One region of the Streptomyces sp. NPDC031210 genome, then DNA from elsewhere that is predicted to be linked to it. Evidence: riboswitches for the same ligand, from Rfam matches in the RefSeq annotation. Region 1 holds a riboswitch; the other holds the start of a gene.
The links. Region 1 has a riboswitch for cobalamin ahead of ACZ45Z_RS09780 (ribonucleoside-diphosphate reductase subunit alpha). Riboswitches for the same ligand answer to the same signal wherever they lie in the genome.
Positions count from the first base shown of each region.

Region 1 (7,038 bases):
GGCGTCCGGGCCGGGCTGCGTGCCGAACTCGTCGGCCTGCTGTTGCAGGGCGGCCGCCAGGACGAACGGTTTGAAGGCGGAACCGGCCGGGACCGCGGAGGTGTCGGCGTTGTTGCTGAAGTGCTTCGTGGCGTCCGCGCCGCCGTAGAGCGCGAGGATCGCGCCGTCCGCCGGGCGCACGGACGCGGCACCGAACTCCACGAAGGTGTCGGTCGCCCGCTTCTTGGGATCGAGAGCGCGCTCGCGGACGCTTTTGACGGCCTTCTCCAGCCGCTGGGTGCGCTTCTTGTCGAATGTCGTGTGGATGCGGTAGCCGCCGCGGCCCAGGTCCTTGTCGGTCAGACCGGTGGCGCTCTTGATGAACTTGTTGGCGACATCCACGAGATAGCCGGTCTGCCCGGCCTGGCTGGTGGGCTTCGACAGCGGGCGCGGCTCGGGGAACGTACGGTATCGCGCGCGTTCGGCCCGGCTCATGTGGCCGGTGGCGACCTGGCGGTCGAGTATCCATTTCCAGCGGGCCACGGCCCGTTCGTGATTGGCCTCGCTCAGACCCGGATCGTACTGTTCGGAACCCTTCAGCAACGCGGCCAGCAGGGCGGCCTGGCTGGGGTTCACCTTCCGCGCGTCGATGCCGTAGAAGGCGTGCGCGGCGGCCTGGATTCCGTACGAACCGCGCCCGAACCAGCTCGTGTTGAGATAACCGCGCAGAATGTCCTGTTTGGTTTTCTGGTTGTTCACCTTCAGCGCGATGACGAATTCCTTGACCTTACGGGTGACCGTCTGGTCCTGCGTGAGATAGGTGTTCTTCACATACTGCTGGGTGAGGGTGGAGCCGCCCTGGGCGTCCTCGCCGGCGACCATGTTGACCAAGGCCCGGCCGATGCCTTTGAGCGAGACGCCGGAATCGCTGTAGAACGTGGCGTTCTCCGCCGCGATCACGGCCGACTCCACGGAGTCGGGCACCTCGGCGAGGGAGACGTTCTGCCGGTTGACAGCGCCCACGCTGACCATCTGGCTGCCGTCCGCCCAGTAGTAGACGGTGGCTTCCCGCCCGGCCAGCGGGTTCTCGTTCGGGATGCCGACGTTGACGTAGACCAGGGCGAACAGCCCCGCCAGCCCGGCCACGCCGAGCCCGAACATGCCCAGTAGCTGCCGCCACGACGGCAGCCAGCGGCGCGGACCCACGCGCCCCTGACGCGGATAGTCGACGAACCGGCGACGCCCCTTCTTGCCCTTCATACCCCCGAAGAGGGGGCGACGGGGTCCCCCGGTTGCCGCCGCGCGCAACCGCTAACCGAATGGTCATAATCGGCGTGCGGTCCGCGGCGGACGGCGCGGTCCGGGAAGGCGAAGGGGCGTCGCGGGTGGTGACCGGAGTTCTCGCTCTCGCGGGCCGGTCAGAACTCGTCGTCGAAGGAGACCGAGCCCTCGACGGCGACCTGATAGGCCGAGGCCCGGCGCTCGAAGAAGTTCGTCAGCTCCTGGACGTTCTGCAACTCCATGAACGAGAACGGGTTCTGCGAGCCGTACACCGGCGCGAAGCCCAGCCGCTGGAGCCGCTGGTCGGCGACGCACTGGAGGTATTCCCGCATCGACTCGGTGTTCATGCCCGCCAGGCCGTCACCGCACAGGTCCCGGCCGAATTGCAATTCCGCCTCGACGGCCTCCTTGAGCATGTCCGTGACCTGCTGCTCCAGCGCGTCGTCGAAGAGGTCGGGCTCCTCCGCGCGGACGGTGTCGACGACCTCGAACGCGAAGTTCATGTGCATCGTCTCGTCCCGGAACACCCAGTTGGTGCCGGTCGCCAGACCGTGCAGCAGACCGCGCGAGCGGAACCAGTAGACATAGGCGAACGCGCCGTAGAAGAACAGCCCCTCGATGCACGCCGCGAAGCAGATCAGATTGAGCAGGAAACGACGCCGGTCGGCCTTGCTCTCCAGCCGGTCGATCTTCTCGACCGAATCCATCCACTTGAAGCAGAACTGCGCCTTCTCCCGGATCGACGGAATGTTCTCCACGGCCGCGAAAGCGGCGGCGCGGTCCTCGGGGTCGGGCAGATAGGTGTCCAGCAGCGTCAGATAGAACTGGACGTGCACGGCCTCCTCGAAGAGCTGCCGCGACAGATACAGCCGCGCCTCGGGGGAGTTGATGTGCTTGTAGAGCGTGAGCACCAGGTTGTTGGCGACGATCGAATCGCCGGTCGCGAAGAACGCCACCAGCCGGCCGATCATGTGCTGCTCGCCCGGCGAGAGCTTGGCGAGGTCGGTGACGTCGGAGTGGAGGTCGACCTCCTCCACGGTCCAGGTGTTCTTGATCGCGTCGCGGTAGCGGTCGTAGAAGTCCGGGTAGCGCATGGGGCGCAGGGTCAGCTCGAACCCCGGGTCGAGGAGGTTCTTGGTGCCGGTCGCGGGGCCGTTGCCGGCGGCCGGGGCGGTCTCGGGTGCGGTGGTCATTACTGGCAGGCCTCGCAGGACTCGGGGTTTTCCAGGGAACAGGCGACCGCCTCGGGGTCGGTGGCCTGCTGCGGTACGGGGACGGCGGCGGCCGTGCCGCGCGCCGACTGGGCGATCCGCGTCGCCGGACGGGAACGCAGGTAGTACGTCGTCTTGATGCCGCGCTTCCAGGCGTAGGCGTACATCGAGCTGAGCTTGCCGATCGTCGGCGACGCCATGAACAGGTTCAGGGACTGGCTCTGGTCGAGGTAGGGCGTACGGGCCGCGGCCATGTCGATCAGGGCACGCTGCGGGATCTCCCAGGCCGTGCGGTACAGCGCCCGGATCTCCTCAGGGATCCAGCCGACGTCCTGCACCGAGCCGTTGGCCTCGCGCAGCGCGTCGCGGGTGCGCGCGTCCCACAGGCCCAGCGCCTTGAGCTCCTCGATCAGATAGGCGTTGACCTGGAGGAACTCACCGGAGAGCGTTTCGCGCTTGAAGAGGTTGGAGACCTGCGGCTCGATGCACTCGTACACCCCCGCGATCGAGGCGATGGTGGCCGTCGGCGCGATGGCCAGCAGCAGCGAGTTGCGCATCCCGGTCGCCGCGACCCGGGCGCGCAGCGCCGCCCAGCGGTCCGCCCAGCGGGGCTCGGCGTCGGGGTAGTGGTCGGGGTGCAGCACGCCGCGGGCGGTGCGCGTCGCGGACCACGCCGGGTGCGGGCCGTGCCGCTCGGCCAGGTCCGCGGACGCCTCGTAGGCGGCGAGCATGATCCGCTCGGAGATCCGCGTCGACAGCTCCCGCGCCGCTTCCGAGTCGAAGGGCAGGCGCAGCCGGAAGAACACGTCCTGAAGACCCATCAGACCCAGACCCACCGGCCGCCAGCGGGAGTTGGACCGCCCGGCCTGCTCGGTCGGGTAGAAGTTGATGTCCACCACGCGGTCGAGGAAGGTGACGGCGGTGCGGACCGTGGCGTCGAGCCGCTCCCAGTCCATCTCGCCGTTGTCACCGAGGTGCGCGGCGAGGTTCACCGATCCCAGGTTGCACACGGCCGTCTCGCCGTCGTCCGTCACCTCCAGGATCTCGGTGCACAGGTTCGAGGAGTGGACGACGTTGCCGGGCTCGGCGGTCTGGTTGGCGGTGCGGTTGGCGGCGTCCTTGAACGTCATCCAGCCGTTGCCGGTCTGCGCCAACGTGCGCATCATCCGCGAGTACAGCACCCGCGCCGGGATCTGCTTGAGCGCCCGGCCGTCGGCCTCGGCCGCGCGGTAGGCGGCGTCGAACTCCGCGCCCCACAGGTCCACCAGCTCGGGCGTGTCGGACGGCGAGAACAGCGACCAGTCGGCGTCCGCCTCGACGCGGCGCATGAACTCGTCCGGGATCCAGTGCGCCAGGTTCAGGTTGTGCGTGCGGCGCGCCTCCTCGCCGGTGTTGTCGCGCAGCTCCAGGAACTCCTCGATGTCGGCGTGCCAGGTCTCCAGGTAGACGCAGGCGGCGCCCTTGCGCCGGCCGCCCTGGTTGACCGCCGCGACCGAGGCGTCCAGCGTGCGCAGGAACGGCACGATGCCGTTGGAGTGACCGTTGGTGCCCCGGATCAGCGACCCCCGTGCGCGGATCCGGGAGTAGGACAGGCCGATGCCGCCGGCGTGCTTCGACAGGCGGGCGACCTGGTGGTAGCGGTCGTAGATGGAGTCCAGTTCGTCCAGCGGGGAGTCCAGCAGATAGCAGGAGGACATCTGCGGGTGGCGGGTGCCGGAGTTGAACAGGGTGGGGGAGGAGGGGAGGTAGGACAGCGTGCTGGTGAGGCGGTACAGCTCGGCGACGTCCTCCAGCGCGGCGGCCGAATCGTTCTCGGCCAGCCCGCAGGCCACGCGCAGCAGGAAGTGCTGCGGGGTCTCGATGACCTGACGGGTCATCGGGTGCCGGAGCAGGTAGCGGGAGTGCAGGGTGCGCAGCCCGAAGTAGCCGAAGCGGTCGTCGGCGCCGTCGGCCAGGGCGGTGTCGACCAGCGCGTCCAGGCGGGCGGCGTGGGTCCGTACGAACGCGGCGGTCTCGTCCGCGATGAGGCCCTCGCGGTGGCCGGTGGCGACGGAGGCCGAGAAGGCGACCGCCCCCTGTCCGGCCGCCTCCTCGGCGATGGCGAGGGTGAGCAGGCGCGCCGCGAGCTTCGAATACTGCGGCTCGTCGCCGATCAGACCCGCGGCGGCGTCGATGGCCAGCGACCGCAACTCGGCCTCGTCGGAGCCGGCGTGCCGGCCCCGCAGGGCGGCGGCGGCCACCTTGCCGGGGTCGGTCGCCGTCAGGTCCTCGGTCAGATCGGTCAGGGTGCGCAGCAAGGCGACGCCCGGCCCGTCCTCACCGCGTCCGGTCCGGCCGGCGGGGGCACTGTGCGCGGCCACCGCGGGCTGTCCGACCTCGGCGTCTGACGCGGGCTCCGTTGGCGCGATGGTCACGTGGTGCTCTCCCTCACTCGGCGGGGGCCTGGAGGGCGGGGCGCGACGGGCGCGCGCGGGCATGCGGCACCCCGTTCCGGGATGCGCGAACCACCGCGCGGCGTCCACCGGCCCAACCCGCGAGGCCCGGACGTATCGACGTCCGCACCGATGGCGGTGCGGGCGTACCGTCGGCAGGTCCTCGGACTTCACGGGCGCGCGAGAGGGTGGCACAGCCACCCGGGCGCGCTCATACACCGTTGCGGGACAGTTCCGGATTCGCACCGGATTCCCCTGCGGCGACAGCGAGCACGAGCATACATGTGGGGGTGCCCAGGCGCGTGCACCCCCACATCTAGTGAGTCGTGAGTGATCGGGCGGTGTCTGTCAGTGCCCTCGGCTATCGTCGTTTCTACGTTTCTTGCTCCGCTGATGACAGAGGGAGAAGGCTTCATGACCGCGCTTGCCGACCGGCCGCACATCATGCTCACCGAGCACTTCGAAGAGGCCGCCCGGATACTCGCCCGTTTGGAGGAGGGCGCGCGGTTGGAACTCATCGACGGGAAGGTCAGGAGCAAGCCCATGCCGGACGCGGACCACGCGCTGATCATCGAGTGGCTGACGCGTATCTGCATCCAGTCGCGCCCGGAACTGTGGCTCTATCCGGACCAAGGGCTCAGGGTGCAGTCCTACCGGCGCGGCCGCGCCCGCCCGGACGGCGCTCTTGTTCACAGCGGCGTGATCGCAGGCCAGGGCGAATGGGTTGACCCGGACCCGGTGTTGATGGTCGTCGAAGTCACCTCATACGACTCGGACACCGAGCAGCGTGACCGCGTGGAGAAGCCCCGTGCTTATGCGGAAACTGGCATTCCGGTCTACCTGTTGATCGACCGTGACACGTGTCAGGTGTCGGTCTACAGCGAGCCGGACGGCGCCCGCTACGAGAACGTTCACACGGTGCCGTACGGCAAGACCCTCCACCTCCCGGACCCGGTGGGCATCACGGTCGAAACCGAGCCGTTGAAGGACTGGGTGAACTGACGCGCGCAGGCGGTCCGGTCGCGCCACGACAGGCGAACGGGCCGCCGCATCCCCCAAGGGGGCGCGACGGCCCGTAGGCGCCGGAGCGGGTGGCCGGGTCAGTGGCCGGCCGGGGCGCCCGCCGTGGCGGGGGGCAGTTCGGGGCTGACGCCCTTGTCGCCGGCGTCCGCGGTGTAGTCGCCGGGGCTGGTCTCGTCGACGCCGTCCGGGGCCTTCACGGCCTTCAGGGCGAAGGTCAGCACCACCGTCACCACCACGTTCAGCACGAACGCGGTCAGGCCGATGTAGCCGATCTCCCCGATGCCGGGGATCTCCTTGCTGTTGCCGCCGAAGTGGGCCTGGGTGGGACTGGCCACGCCGTACGCCGCGAGCGTGCCGTAGAGCATGCCCACCGCCCAGCCGGTCAGCAGCGCCCAGCGGTGGAACCAGCGGGTGAACAGACCGCCGACCAGCGAGGGCATGGTCTGCAGGATCCAGATGCCGCCCAGCAACTGGAAGTTGATGGCCACGGTCTTGTCCATGGTCAGGACGAAGACCAGCGCGCCGACCTTCACCAGCAGCGAGACGAGCTTGGCGACCTTGTGCTCCTGCGCCGGGGTGGCGTCGGGCTTGAGGAAGTCCTTGTAGACGTTGCGGGTGAAGAGGTTGGCCGCGGCGATCGACATGATGGCCGCGGGCACCAGCGCGCCGATGCCGATCGCGGCGAACGCGACGCCGGAGAACCAGCTCGGGAACATGTCCTCGAACAACTGCGGGATCGCGAGCTGCGGATTGCCCTGGATGTCCGTACCGGCCTTGATCGCCATGAAGCCGAGCAGCGCCAGCAGACCCAGCATCAGGGAGTACAGCGGCAGGATCGTGGTGTTGCGGCGGATCACGTTGCGACTGCGCGAGGACAGCGTCGCGGTGATGGAGTGCGGGTACATGAACAGCGCCAGCGCGGAGCCGAGCGCCAGCGTGGCGTACGCCCACTGCCCGTCCGGTCCGGTCACGAGCGCACCGCGCGGCTTCCCGGTCGGGCCGGGCTCCGCGAACGCCTTCCCGGCCGCGTCGAAGATCGCGTCGAAGCCGCCGAGCTTGATCGGGATGTAGATGATCGCCACCGCGATGACGAGGTAGATCAACCCGTCCTT
Region 1 covers NZ_JBVIHH010000004.1:59,551-66,588, reverse strand. The annotation lists gene ACZ45Z_RS09790 (transglycosylase domain-containing protein) at 1-1,239, opposite strand, end outside; gene ACZ45Z_RS09785 (ribonucleotide-diphosphate reductase subunit beta) at 1,398-2,453, opposite strand; gene ACZ45Z_RS09780 (ribonucleoside-diphosphate reductase subunit alpha) at 2,453-4,885, opposite strand; cobalamin riboswitch at 5,041-5,183, opposite strand; gene ACZ45Z_RS09775 (Uma2 family endonuclease) at 5,318-5,905, shown strand; gene mctP (monocarboxylate uptake permease MctP) at 6,004-7,038, opposite strand, start outside.

Region 2 (7,038 bases), on a different contig from region 1:
GCAAAGCAGATGTCGGCGGTTCAAGTCCGTCTTTGCCCCCGTTGCCCCAGCACGCAAAAGACCCTGTAGCGATCAAGGCGCGGGGTCTTTTCGCGGTCGGGTGGTTTTGGAGATCGACTTCTTGGTGATCGGTGATCGGTGACCGATGAGTCGGGGGCCGTGCGGGGAGCGTGTGCGCTCAGGGTGTCGTCGAGGGCTCTTCGACGTGGGGACGGCTCGACGGGCGGGCCGTGAGGTATGGGCTGGGGTTCCACCGGTTTACGGTTCGCTCGGGCCGGTGCGGGCCGACCAGCGTTTTTCGACGTTGGCCAGGTGCCAGTAGGTGAGGGCCGCGGCCCAGACGATTACGAAGAGGCCGACGATGACGAAGCCGACGTTGTCGAGGTCGAGGGCGGAAATCCAGGTGGTCAGCGGGTCGTTGAGGGCGAGCTTGTCGTGCAGGACGGTTACCAGCTCGATGGTGCCGATGAAGAAGGCGACGGCGATCGACAGGCCGGTGATGGTGAGGTTGTAGAAGACCTTCCGCACCGGGTTGGAGAACGCCCACTGGTAGGCGAAGTTCATGAACGTGCCGTCGAGGGTGTCGAAGAGGCTCATTCCGGCGGCGAACAGCAGGGGCAGGCACAGGACGGCGTACCAGGGGAGGCCGGCCGCGGCGCCGCTGCCCGCCATCACCATCAGCGTCACTTCGGTGGCGGTGTCGAAACCGAGCCCGAAGAGAAAGCCGAGCGGGAACATCTGGCCGGGACGGGAGATCGACCGGGTGAACCGTCCCAGGACGCGGTTCATGAAGCCGCGGGAGTCGAGTTGCTGCTCCAGCTCGCTCTCGTCGAAGCGGCCGTCGCGCATGCCGCGGAAGACCCGCCAGATGCCGGCCAGGGCGACGAGGTTGAGCGCGGCGATGAGGTAGAGGAACGTACCGGAGACGGTCGTGCCGACCGTGCCCAGAATTTGGTGGGTGCGTGAGGAGTCGTTGAGCAGCGTGCCGGCGAGTTGGGCCCCGCCCGCCACCAGCGCGGCCATCACCACGACGACGCTGGAGTGGCCGAGGGCGAACCAGAAACCCACCGAGATGGGTCGCTTGCCGTCGGCCATCAGCTTGCGGGTGGTGTTGTCGATCGCGGCGATGTGGTCGGCGTCGAAGGCGTGCCGCATGCCGAGGGTGTACGCGGTGACGCCGAGCCCGACGCCGAACGCCTGGGTTCCCACGGCGTAGTGGCCCGGGACGACGAGGAGGAAGAGCACGCCGAAGGCGACGACGTGCAGGCCGGCTATGACGGCCATCAGGCCGGCGGTACGGACGGTGTCCTGCCGGCGCCAGCGGAACGGCGTGGCCGCCGTGGGGGCAGGGACGGTTCGGGTATCGGTGGGCAGGGCCATCCGGCGGTCACGCTCCAGCACCTCGTGGATCAGTTCGTGAGATGCCGTGGCCGGTCTCCTGGCTTACGGGTGGCCGCGTCCGGCCCGCCTTCCCGGCCGCGGGCTGCGGTCAGTGGCGCCGTACGCGCGCCGTGCGCATACGGAGAAGGGCCGGAAACTCCCCGATCACAGTGGCGAGGGCCGCTCCGGCCTGGGACCCAAGGTCCGTCACCGGTCTTCCCGAACACCACGGCCCGACCACTCTAGCTGGCAAGGGGGAGAGGGAGGGGGAGAGGGAGAGGGCAGGGGCGCAGGTGGGAGGGCTGCGGGGGCGGGGCGGGTCAGTAGGGCAGGGACGACAGGAAGGTGTGGAGTTCCTGGTCGAAGTGGGCGGTGTTCTCCAGATTGACCATGTGGGCGGCGCCCGGTATGCGGACTCTTCGGGCGCCCGGGACGGCGAGTGCGAGGGCGTGGGCGTTGGCGGATATGTCGCTGCTGTCGAGGTCGCCGTCGAAGACGACGGTCGGTACCCGTATTTCGCCGAGACGGGAGGCCGCGCCCACCTCCAGCGGAATTCCGGTGCCCCGGTCGTCGGCGTGGACTTCGACGTTGGCCTCGGCGGAGGCGCGCAGGCGCTCGCGCAACCCCGGGTGGACGGCGGAAGGTTCGCGGTGCGGTCCGTCCACCCACATGCGCAGGAAATGCTCGACGTAGCGCTCGACGCCGTCCGGAGCCCCGATCGCCGCTACCTGTTCCTTGATGTGCGCCAGGAGGAACGGGTCGGTGAAGGCGCGACCGCTGATGCCCGGTGAGGCCAGTGCGAGAGCCGTGACCCGGTCCGGGTGGGCCAGGGCCGTGTCGAGTGCGACGCGTGCGCCGTGGGAGAGGCCGACGAGGACGGCGCTGGGGACGTCGAGAGCGTCGAGGAGGGCCACGAGGTCGTCGTGGGGGGAGTAGTCCCCGGCGACCGTGGAGGAGAGGCCGTGACCGCGAGCGTCGTAACGGATCGCGCGCAGGCCGGAGTTCACGAGCCAGGCGAACTGTTCGTCCCACATGTGCTGGTCGAGCATGCCACCGTGCAGCAGGACCACGGCGGGACCCGAACCGGCCGTTTCGTAGAACAGCTCGCCGTCTTCGACCGGCACGATGCCGTTGTCGATTTCGGACCAGGCGCTGAAACCGTGGGTCATTCTGCGTGCCGTCCTTGGTGTGGCGGGTAGGGCGGGTGTGAGGAGCGTGGGGGGTGTGGTGGAGCGGGGGGTGGGGCGGGCGGGGTGTCTGGGGTGTCCGTACTGTCGGCTTCCTCCGGGGGAACGCGTGAGCCGTTCGCCAGGTGCCGGAACTCCTCGCCCAGCCTGTCGAGTACGCGCACGGCGGTGCTGACGTCCTCGGCGGTGAGATCGGCCAGGCCGCGCCGCAGCTCCGCGGCCTCCCACTCCTGTATCCCGCGCACCACCTCGCCGCCCTCGGCGGTCAGCCGGATCAGGGAGGAGCGGCGGTGTGCCGGATTCGGCGCCGTGACGACCAGGCCGAGCTCCGCCGCGTGATTCACCCAGCGCTGCACCGGCTGCCGGTCGAGACCCAGGCTCCTGGCCAACTGCGGGACGGTGCGGGGGCCTTCGGCGCGCAGCGCGTCCAGCAGGGCGTGTTCACCGGCGGTCATGCCCGTGCCCGCCAGCTCGCGCTCCACCGCGCGCACGACCGTGCGGTGGAGGGGCCACAGGCGGCGGATGACGCCGTACAGAAGGTCTTCGGTGGGGGCTTGGCCGTTCCCGCCATCCGCATCCGCATCCGCATCCGTCTCAACGACACTCATGGTGTCAGAATGACATCGATGATGTCGTTTGGGAAGGGGGTTTGGGTGGGCATTGGTTGAGTTGGGGTGGGGTTGCGGCGGTGGAGTGCGGTGGGGTTGGGATGAGTTGGGGGTGGGAGTGTTCGGCGCGTTGGGCGGTGGGTGGTGGGGGTTGGGCTTGAGTTGGTTCTGAGGTGGGGGATTGACGGGGGGTGAGGTGAGGAGGGTTGAGGGGATGGAGGGTGATATCAGGTTAATGGTGTGGTTTTGGTCGGTAGGGTCTGCTTCGGTGGTTGGGAGGGGAGTGGGACGGTGTGTCGGGTACGGGTGGGAGGACGGGTGGTGTGGGACGGATGAGAGTTGGGCTTTTGCGGGCGGTGGGGGTTGGTACGGCGGTCTACGGGGTCGCGGTGACCGTGTGGCCCGACTTGTTGGCTCGGCCGTCGGGGCTGGTGAATGAGGAGGGGCGCAGTGAGCGGGACACCCGGATCTCGCTGCGGCCGCTCGCTTGGCGGGACGCGGCGAGTGGGCTCGCGTTGGTGCTGGCGCCTGACGGGCCCGCGCTGCGGACCGCCGCGTATGTGCGTCTCGCGGCGGACTTCGGCGATGCCGTGCTCCTCGGCATGACGCTGCCCGATCGCGACCGGAAGGCGAAGGCGGTCGCGGTGTCGGTGGGGTGGGGCGCGCTGTCCTTGGTGGGGTTGATGGGGAAGGGGCGGGGGAAGGAGCGGGCGATCCGGGGGAGTTAGGGGGTGGGCCGGGGGTGAGTGGGGAGCGGGTGCGGGTGGGTGATCAGTCGGTCAGTGGGGGTGGGGCGTCTTCGCGGCTGAAGGCGATGAGGAGGTCGGCGCGGTCCCGGGTTGCCGCTACGGCGCGGGCGTTGGCCTCGTCCGAGGTGCGTACGAAGCGTTCGGCGTCGGGGCGTGGGCGGCCGAACCGTTCGTGGCGGTCGACCAGCCGGCGGACCCGTTCCGGGGTGTCCAGTTCGACGTACCAGATCTCGTCCAGTAGGGCGCGGACGGGGACCCAGGGGGCGGAGTCGAGGAGGAGGTAGTTGCCTTCGGTGATGACGAGGGGGAGGTCGGGCGTCACGGGGATGCTGCCGGCGAGCGGTTCCTCAAGGCGGCGGTCGAAGGCGGGGGCGTAGACGGTGCTGTCCGGGGCCGGGGAGCGCAGCCGTCGTAGGAGAGCCGCGTAGCCGGCGGCGTCGAAGGTGTCGGGCGCGCCCTTGCGGTCCGTACGGCCCAGCCTGTCCAGCTCCGCCTGGGCGAGGTGGAAGCCGTCCATCGGGACGAGTGCCGCCTGTCCTGCCAACCGCGCCGTGAGGTGGGCGGCGAGGGTGGACTTGCCGGCGCCCGGGGGGCCGGTGATGCCGAGCAGGCGGCGTCGCGCCGGAGTCGCGGTGGCGGCGAGCCGGCGGGCGCGGGAGAGGAGGGCGGGGAGGTCGGAGAGGCGGGGAGGGTTGGGAATGTTGGGGTGGTTGGGCTGGCCGGCGAGGTTGGGACGGTTGGGCTGGCTGGGGAGGTCGGGGAGGTCGGGGAGGTGGGGGCGGTCCGGGAGGGTCATGGTGTCGTCAATCGTGCCCGACCGGGGCGGGGTGACCTTGTCGAGCCGGGGGGCTTGTCGCGGCTGTCGGCGAACAAAGTCAGGTGGCGGCCTGCATGTCCGGCACGTCGGCGCCCCGATGCGCGGGGAGCTCGATGTGCCGGGAGCCCGGATGCGCCGGCTTCTCGGCATTACCCGGCGTCCCGGAAGACCGGCATCCCGGTATACCGGCGTCCCGACATACCGGCGTCCCGATGTGCCGGAACGTCGGCGCATCGGGAGGTCAGCCGGTGGTGCCCAGGCGCCAGAGGGAGGTGGTTTCGGCGGCGCGGGCGACGTGGAGGGGGTCGGTGGTGTCGCGGGCGCGTGGGTGGCGTGGGGTGATGTCGAGCCGCTCCAGGACTGTGAGGCCGGCGTCCGTGAAGGCCGTCAGCAGGGCTTCGTGCGGGCGCAGTCCGAGGTGTTCGGCCAGGTCGGAGAGGATCAGCCAGCCCTCGCCGCCCGGTGTCAGGTGGTCCGCCAGGCCGCTCAGGAAGCCGTGCAGCATCCGGTTGCCCGGGTCGTACACCGCGTGTTCCACGGGTGAGGTCGGCTTGGCAGGGACCCACGGCGGGTTGCACACGATCAGGGGGGCGCGGCCGGCCGGGAAAAGGTCCGCCTCGACGACCTCCACCTGCTCGGCGACGCCCAGGCGTTCGGTGTTCTCGCGGGCGCACGCCAGCGCGCGCGGGTCCTGGTCGGTGGCCACGATCCGTCGCACACCGCGGCGCGCGAGCACCACGGCCAGTACGCCGGTTCCGGTGCCGATGTCGAACGCCAGCTCCTGGGAAGGCAGCGGCGCCTCGGCGACCAGGTCGACGTATTCGCCACGAGCCGGCGAGAACACGCCATAGTGCGGATGGATGCGGTCGCCGCCCAGAGCCGGGATCTCGACGCCCTTCTTGCGCCATTCGTTGGCGCCGATGAGGGCGAGCAGTTCGCGGAGGGAGACGACGTAGGCGGTGTCCGAGGCGTCCGGGGAGGCGGCGCCACCCGAGGCCCCTGGGGCGTTCGAGGCGTCCGTGGCCGCGCCCGTGGCCGCGTCGGTGGGCTCGTCCGTGGGTGCGGTGGAGGCGGCCGGCGGGGGGCCGTAGGCCCGGGTGCATGCCTCGCGGACGTCGGGGGCGCGGTGCAGCGGGGCGGCGTAGGTGGCGTCGAGGGGGACCAGCAGCATGCCCAGGATGCGGGCGCGGTGGTTCTGGGCGGCGCGGTGCACGTGGAACGCCTGGGTGACGTCGGCGGGTGGCGCCTTGCGCGGGCGGCGGTCGATGCGCCGGGCCATCGCGGTCAGCAGTTGGCGGGCGTTGTGGAAATCGCCGCGCCACAGCAGGGCGGTGCCCTCGCAGGCCAGCTTGTAGGCGTCGTCGGCCTTCGTCCGGTCGTCCGCGATGACGATCCGGCGGGGCGGCGGGGCGCCGTTCTCGGAGTGCCAACGGGCGGACCGGGCCCGGTCGGCTTCGGTCCATTCGACGACCGGCGGAGAGTTCACCGAAATGTGCCTCGCGTTAGTGGTTCGCACCCTTTTCGCACCCTTCTTGCCGGGCGCCGCCGCGGAGGGTTGTCCGACTGGTTGTCCGACGGCCCGGGGAGCGCGTCGGCGGCGGCCCGCAAGGGCGATGGGACGGGGTGATGACGGTCGACTCTACTCCGTGCCGGGGCGGGTCTACTCCGTGCCGGGGCGGGCCCTCGTCCGTGCCGGGGCGGCCCTCGCCGTGTTGCCACCGGGCCCGTACGGGACCTTCGTCCCCTGTCGCCCCCGGCCCGGGCGGGAGCACGATGGACGCAACCGTGCAAAAACATGCACGGTGGGTCGTATGGAGGCGCGTATGGACACCCAGCCGGTCATTGTCGCGGTGGACGGGTCCCCGGACAGTGAGCGGGCGTTGCGTTGGGCGGCTCGCGCGGCACGATTGCGGTCGGCGCCCCTCCAGGTGGTGCACGTGTGGCCGTACGTCACCGCGGCCCGGGCGGCCGCCGCCGAGGCGGGCACCGGCGATCCCGTACTGGACTCGCTGCGCGCGCATCCCGTCATCGACGGCCTGCCCGATGTCGAGTTCCGGGGTCTGAGCGGTCTGACCGACACGATGCTGCCCGCGCTCGGCGACGAGGCACGGCTGGTCGTCTTGGGCTCGCGCGGCCGTGGCGGCTTCGCGAGCCTGCTGCTCGGCTCCAACGGCATGGCGTGCGCCGCCCAGTCGGCCTGCCCGGTCGTGATCGTGCCGCGTCCCGACCGTACGGGGACGGAGCGTGGCCCGGACGGTGAGAGAGCGCACCCGGCCGTGCGGCAGGTGACGCTCGGG
Region 2 covers NZ_JBVIHH010000002.1:680,238-687,275, forward strand. The annotation lists tRNA gene ACZ45Z_RS06720 (tRNA-OTHER) at 1-39, shown strand, start outside; gene nicT (Nickel transporter NicT) at 259-1,380, opposite strand; cobalamin riboswitch at 1,412-1,626, opposite strand; gene ACZ45Z_RS06730 (alpha/beta fold hydrolase) at 1,701-2,549, opposite strand; gene ACZ45Z_RS06735 (MarR family winged helix-turn-helix transcriptional regulator) at 2,546-3,175, opposite strand; gene ACZ45Z_RS06740 (hypothetical protein) at 3,508-3,903, shown strand; gene ACZ45Z_RS06745 (nucleoside/nucleotide kinase family protein) at 3,947-4,720, opposite strand; gene ACZ45Z_RS06750 (50S ribosomal protein L11 methyltransferase) at 4,983-6,227, opposite strand; gene ACZ45Z_RS06755 (universal stress protein) at 6,565-7,038, shown strand, end outside.
Region 2: linked by a shared signal. The riboswitch ahead of nicT (Nickel transporter NicT) and the one ahead of ACZ45Z_RS09780 (ribonucleoside-diphosphate reductase subunit alpha) in region 1 are both predicted to bind cobalamin.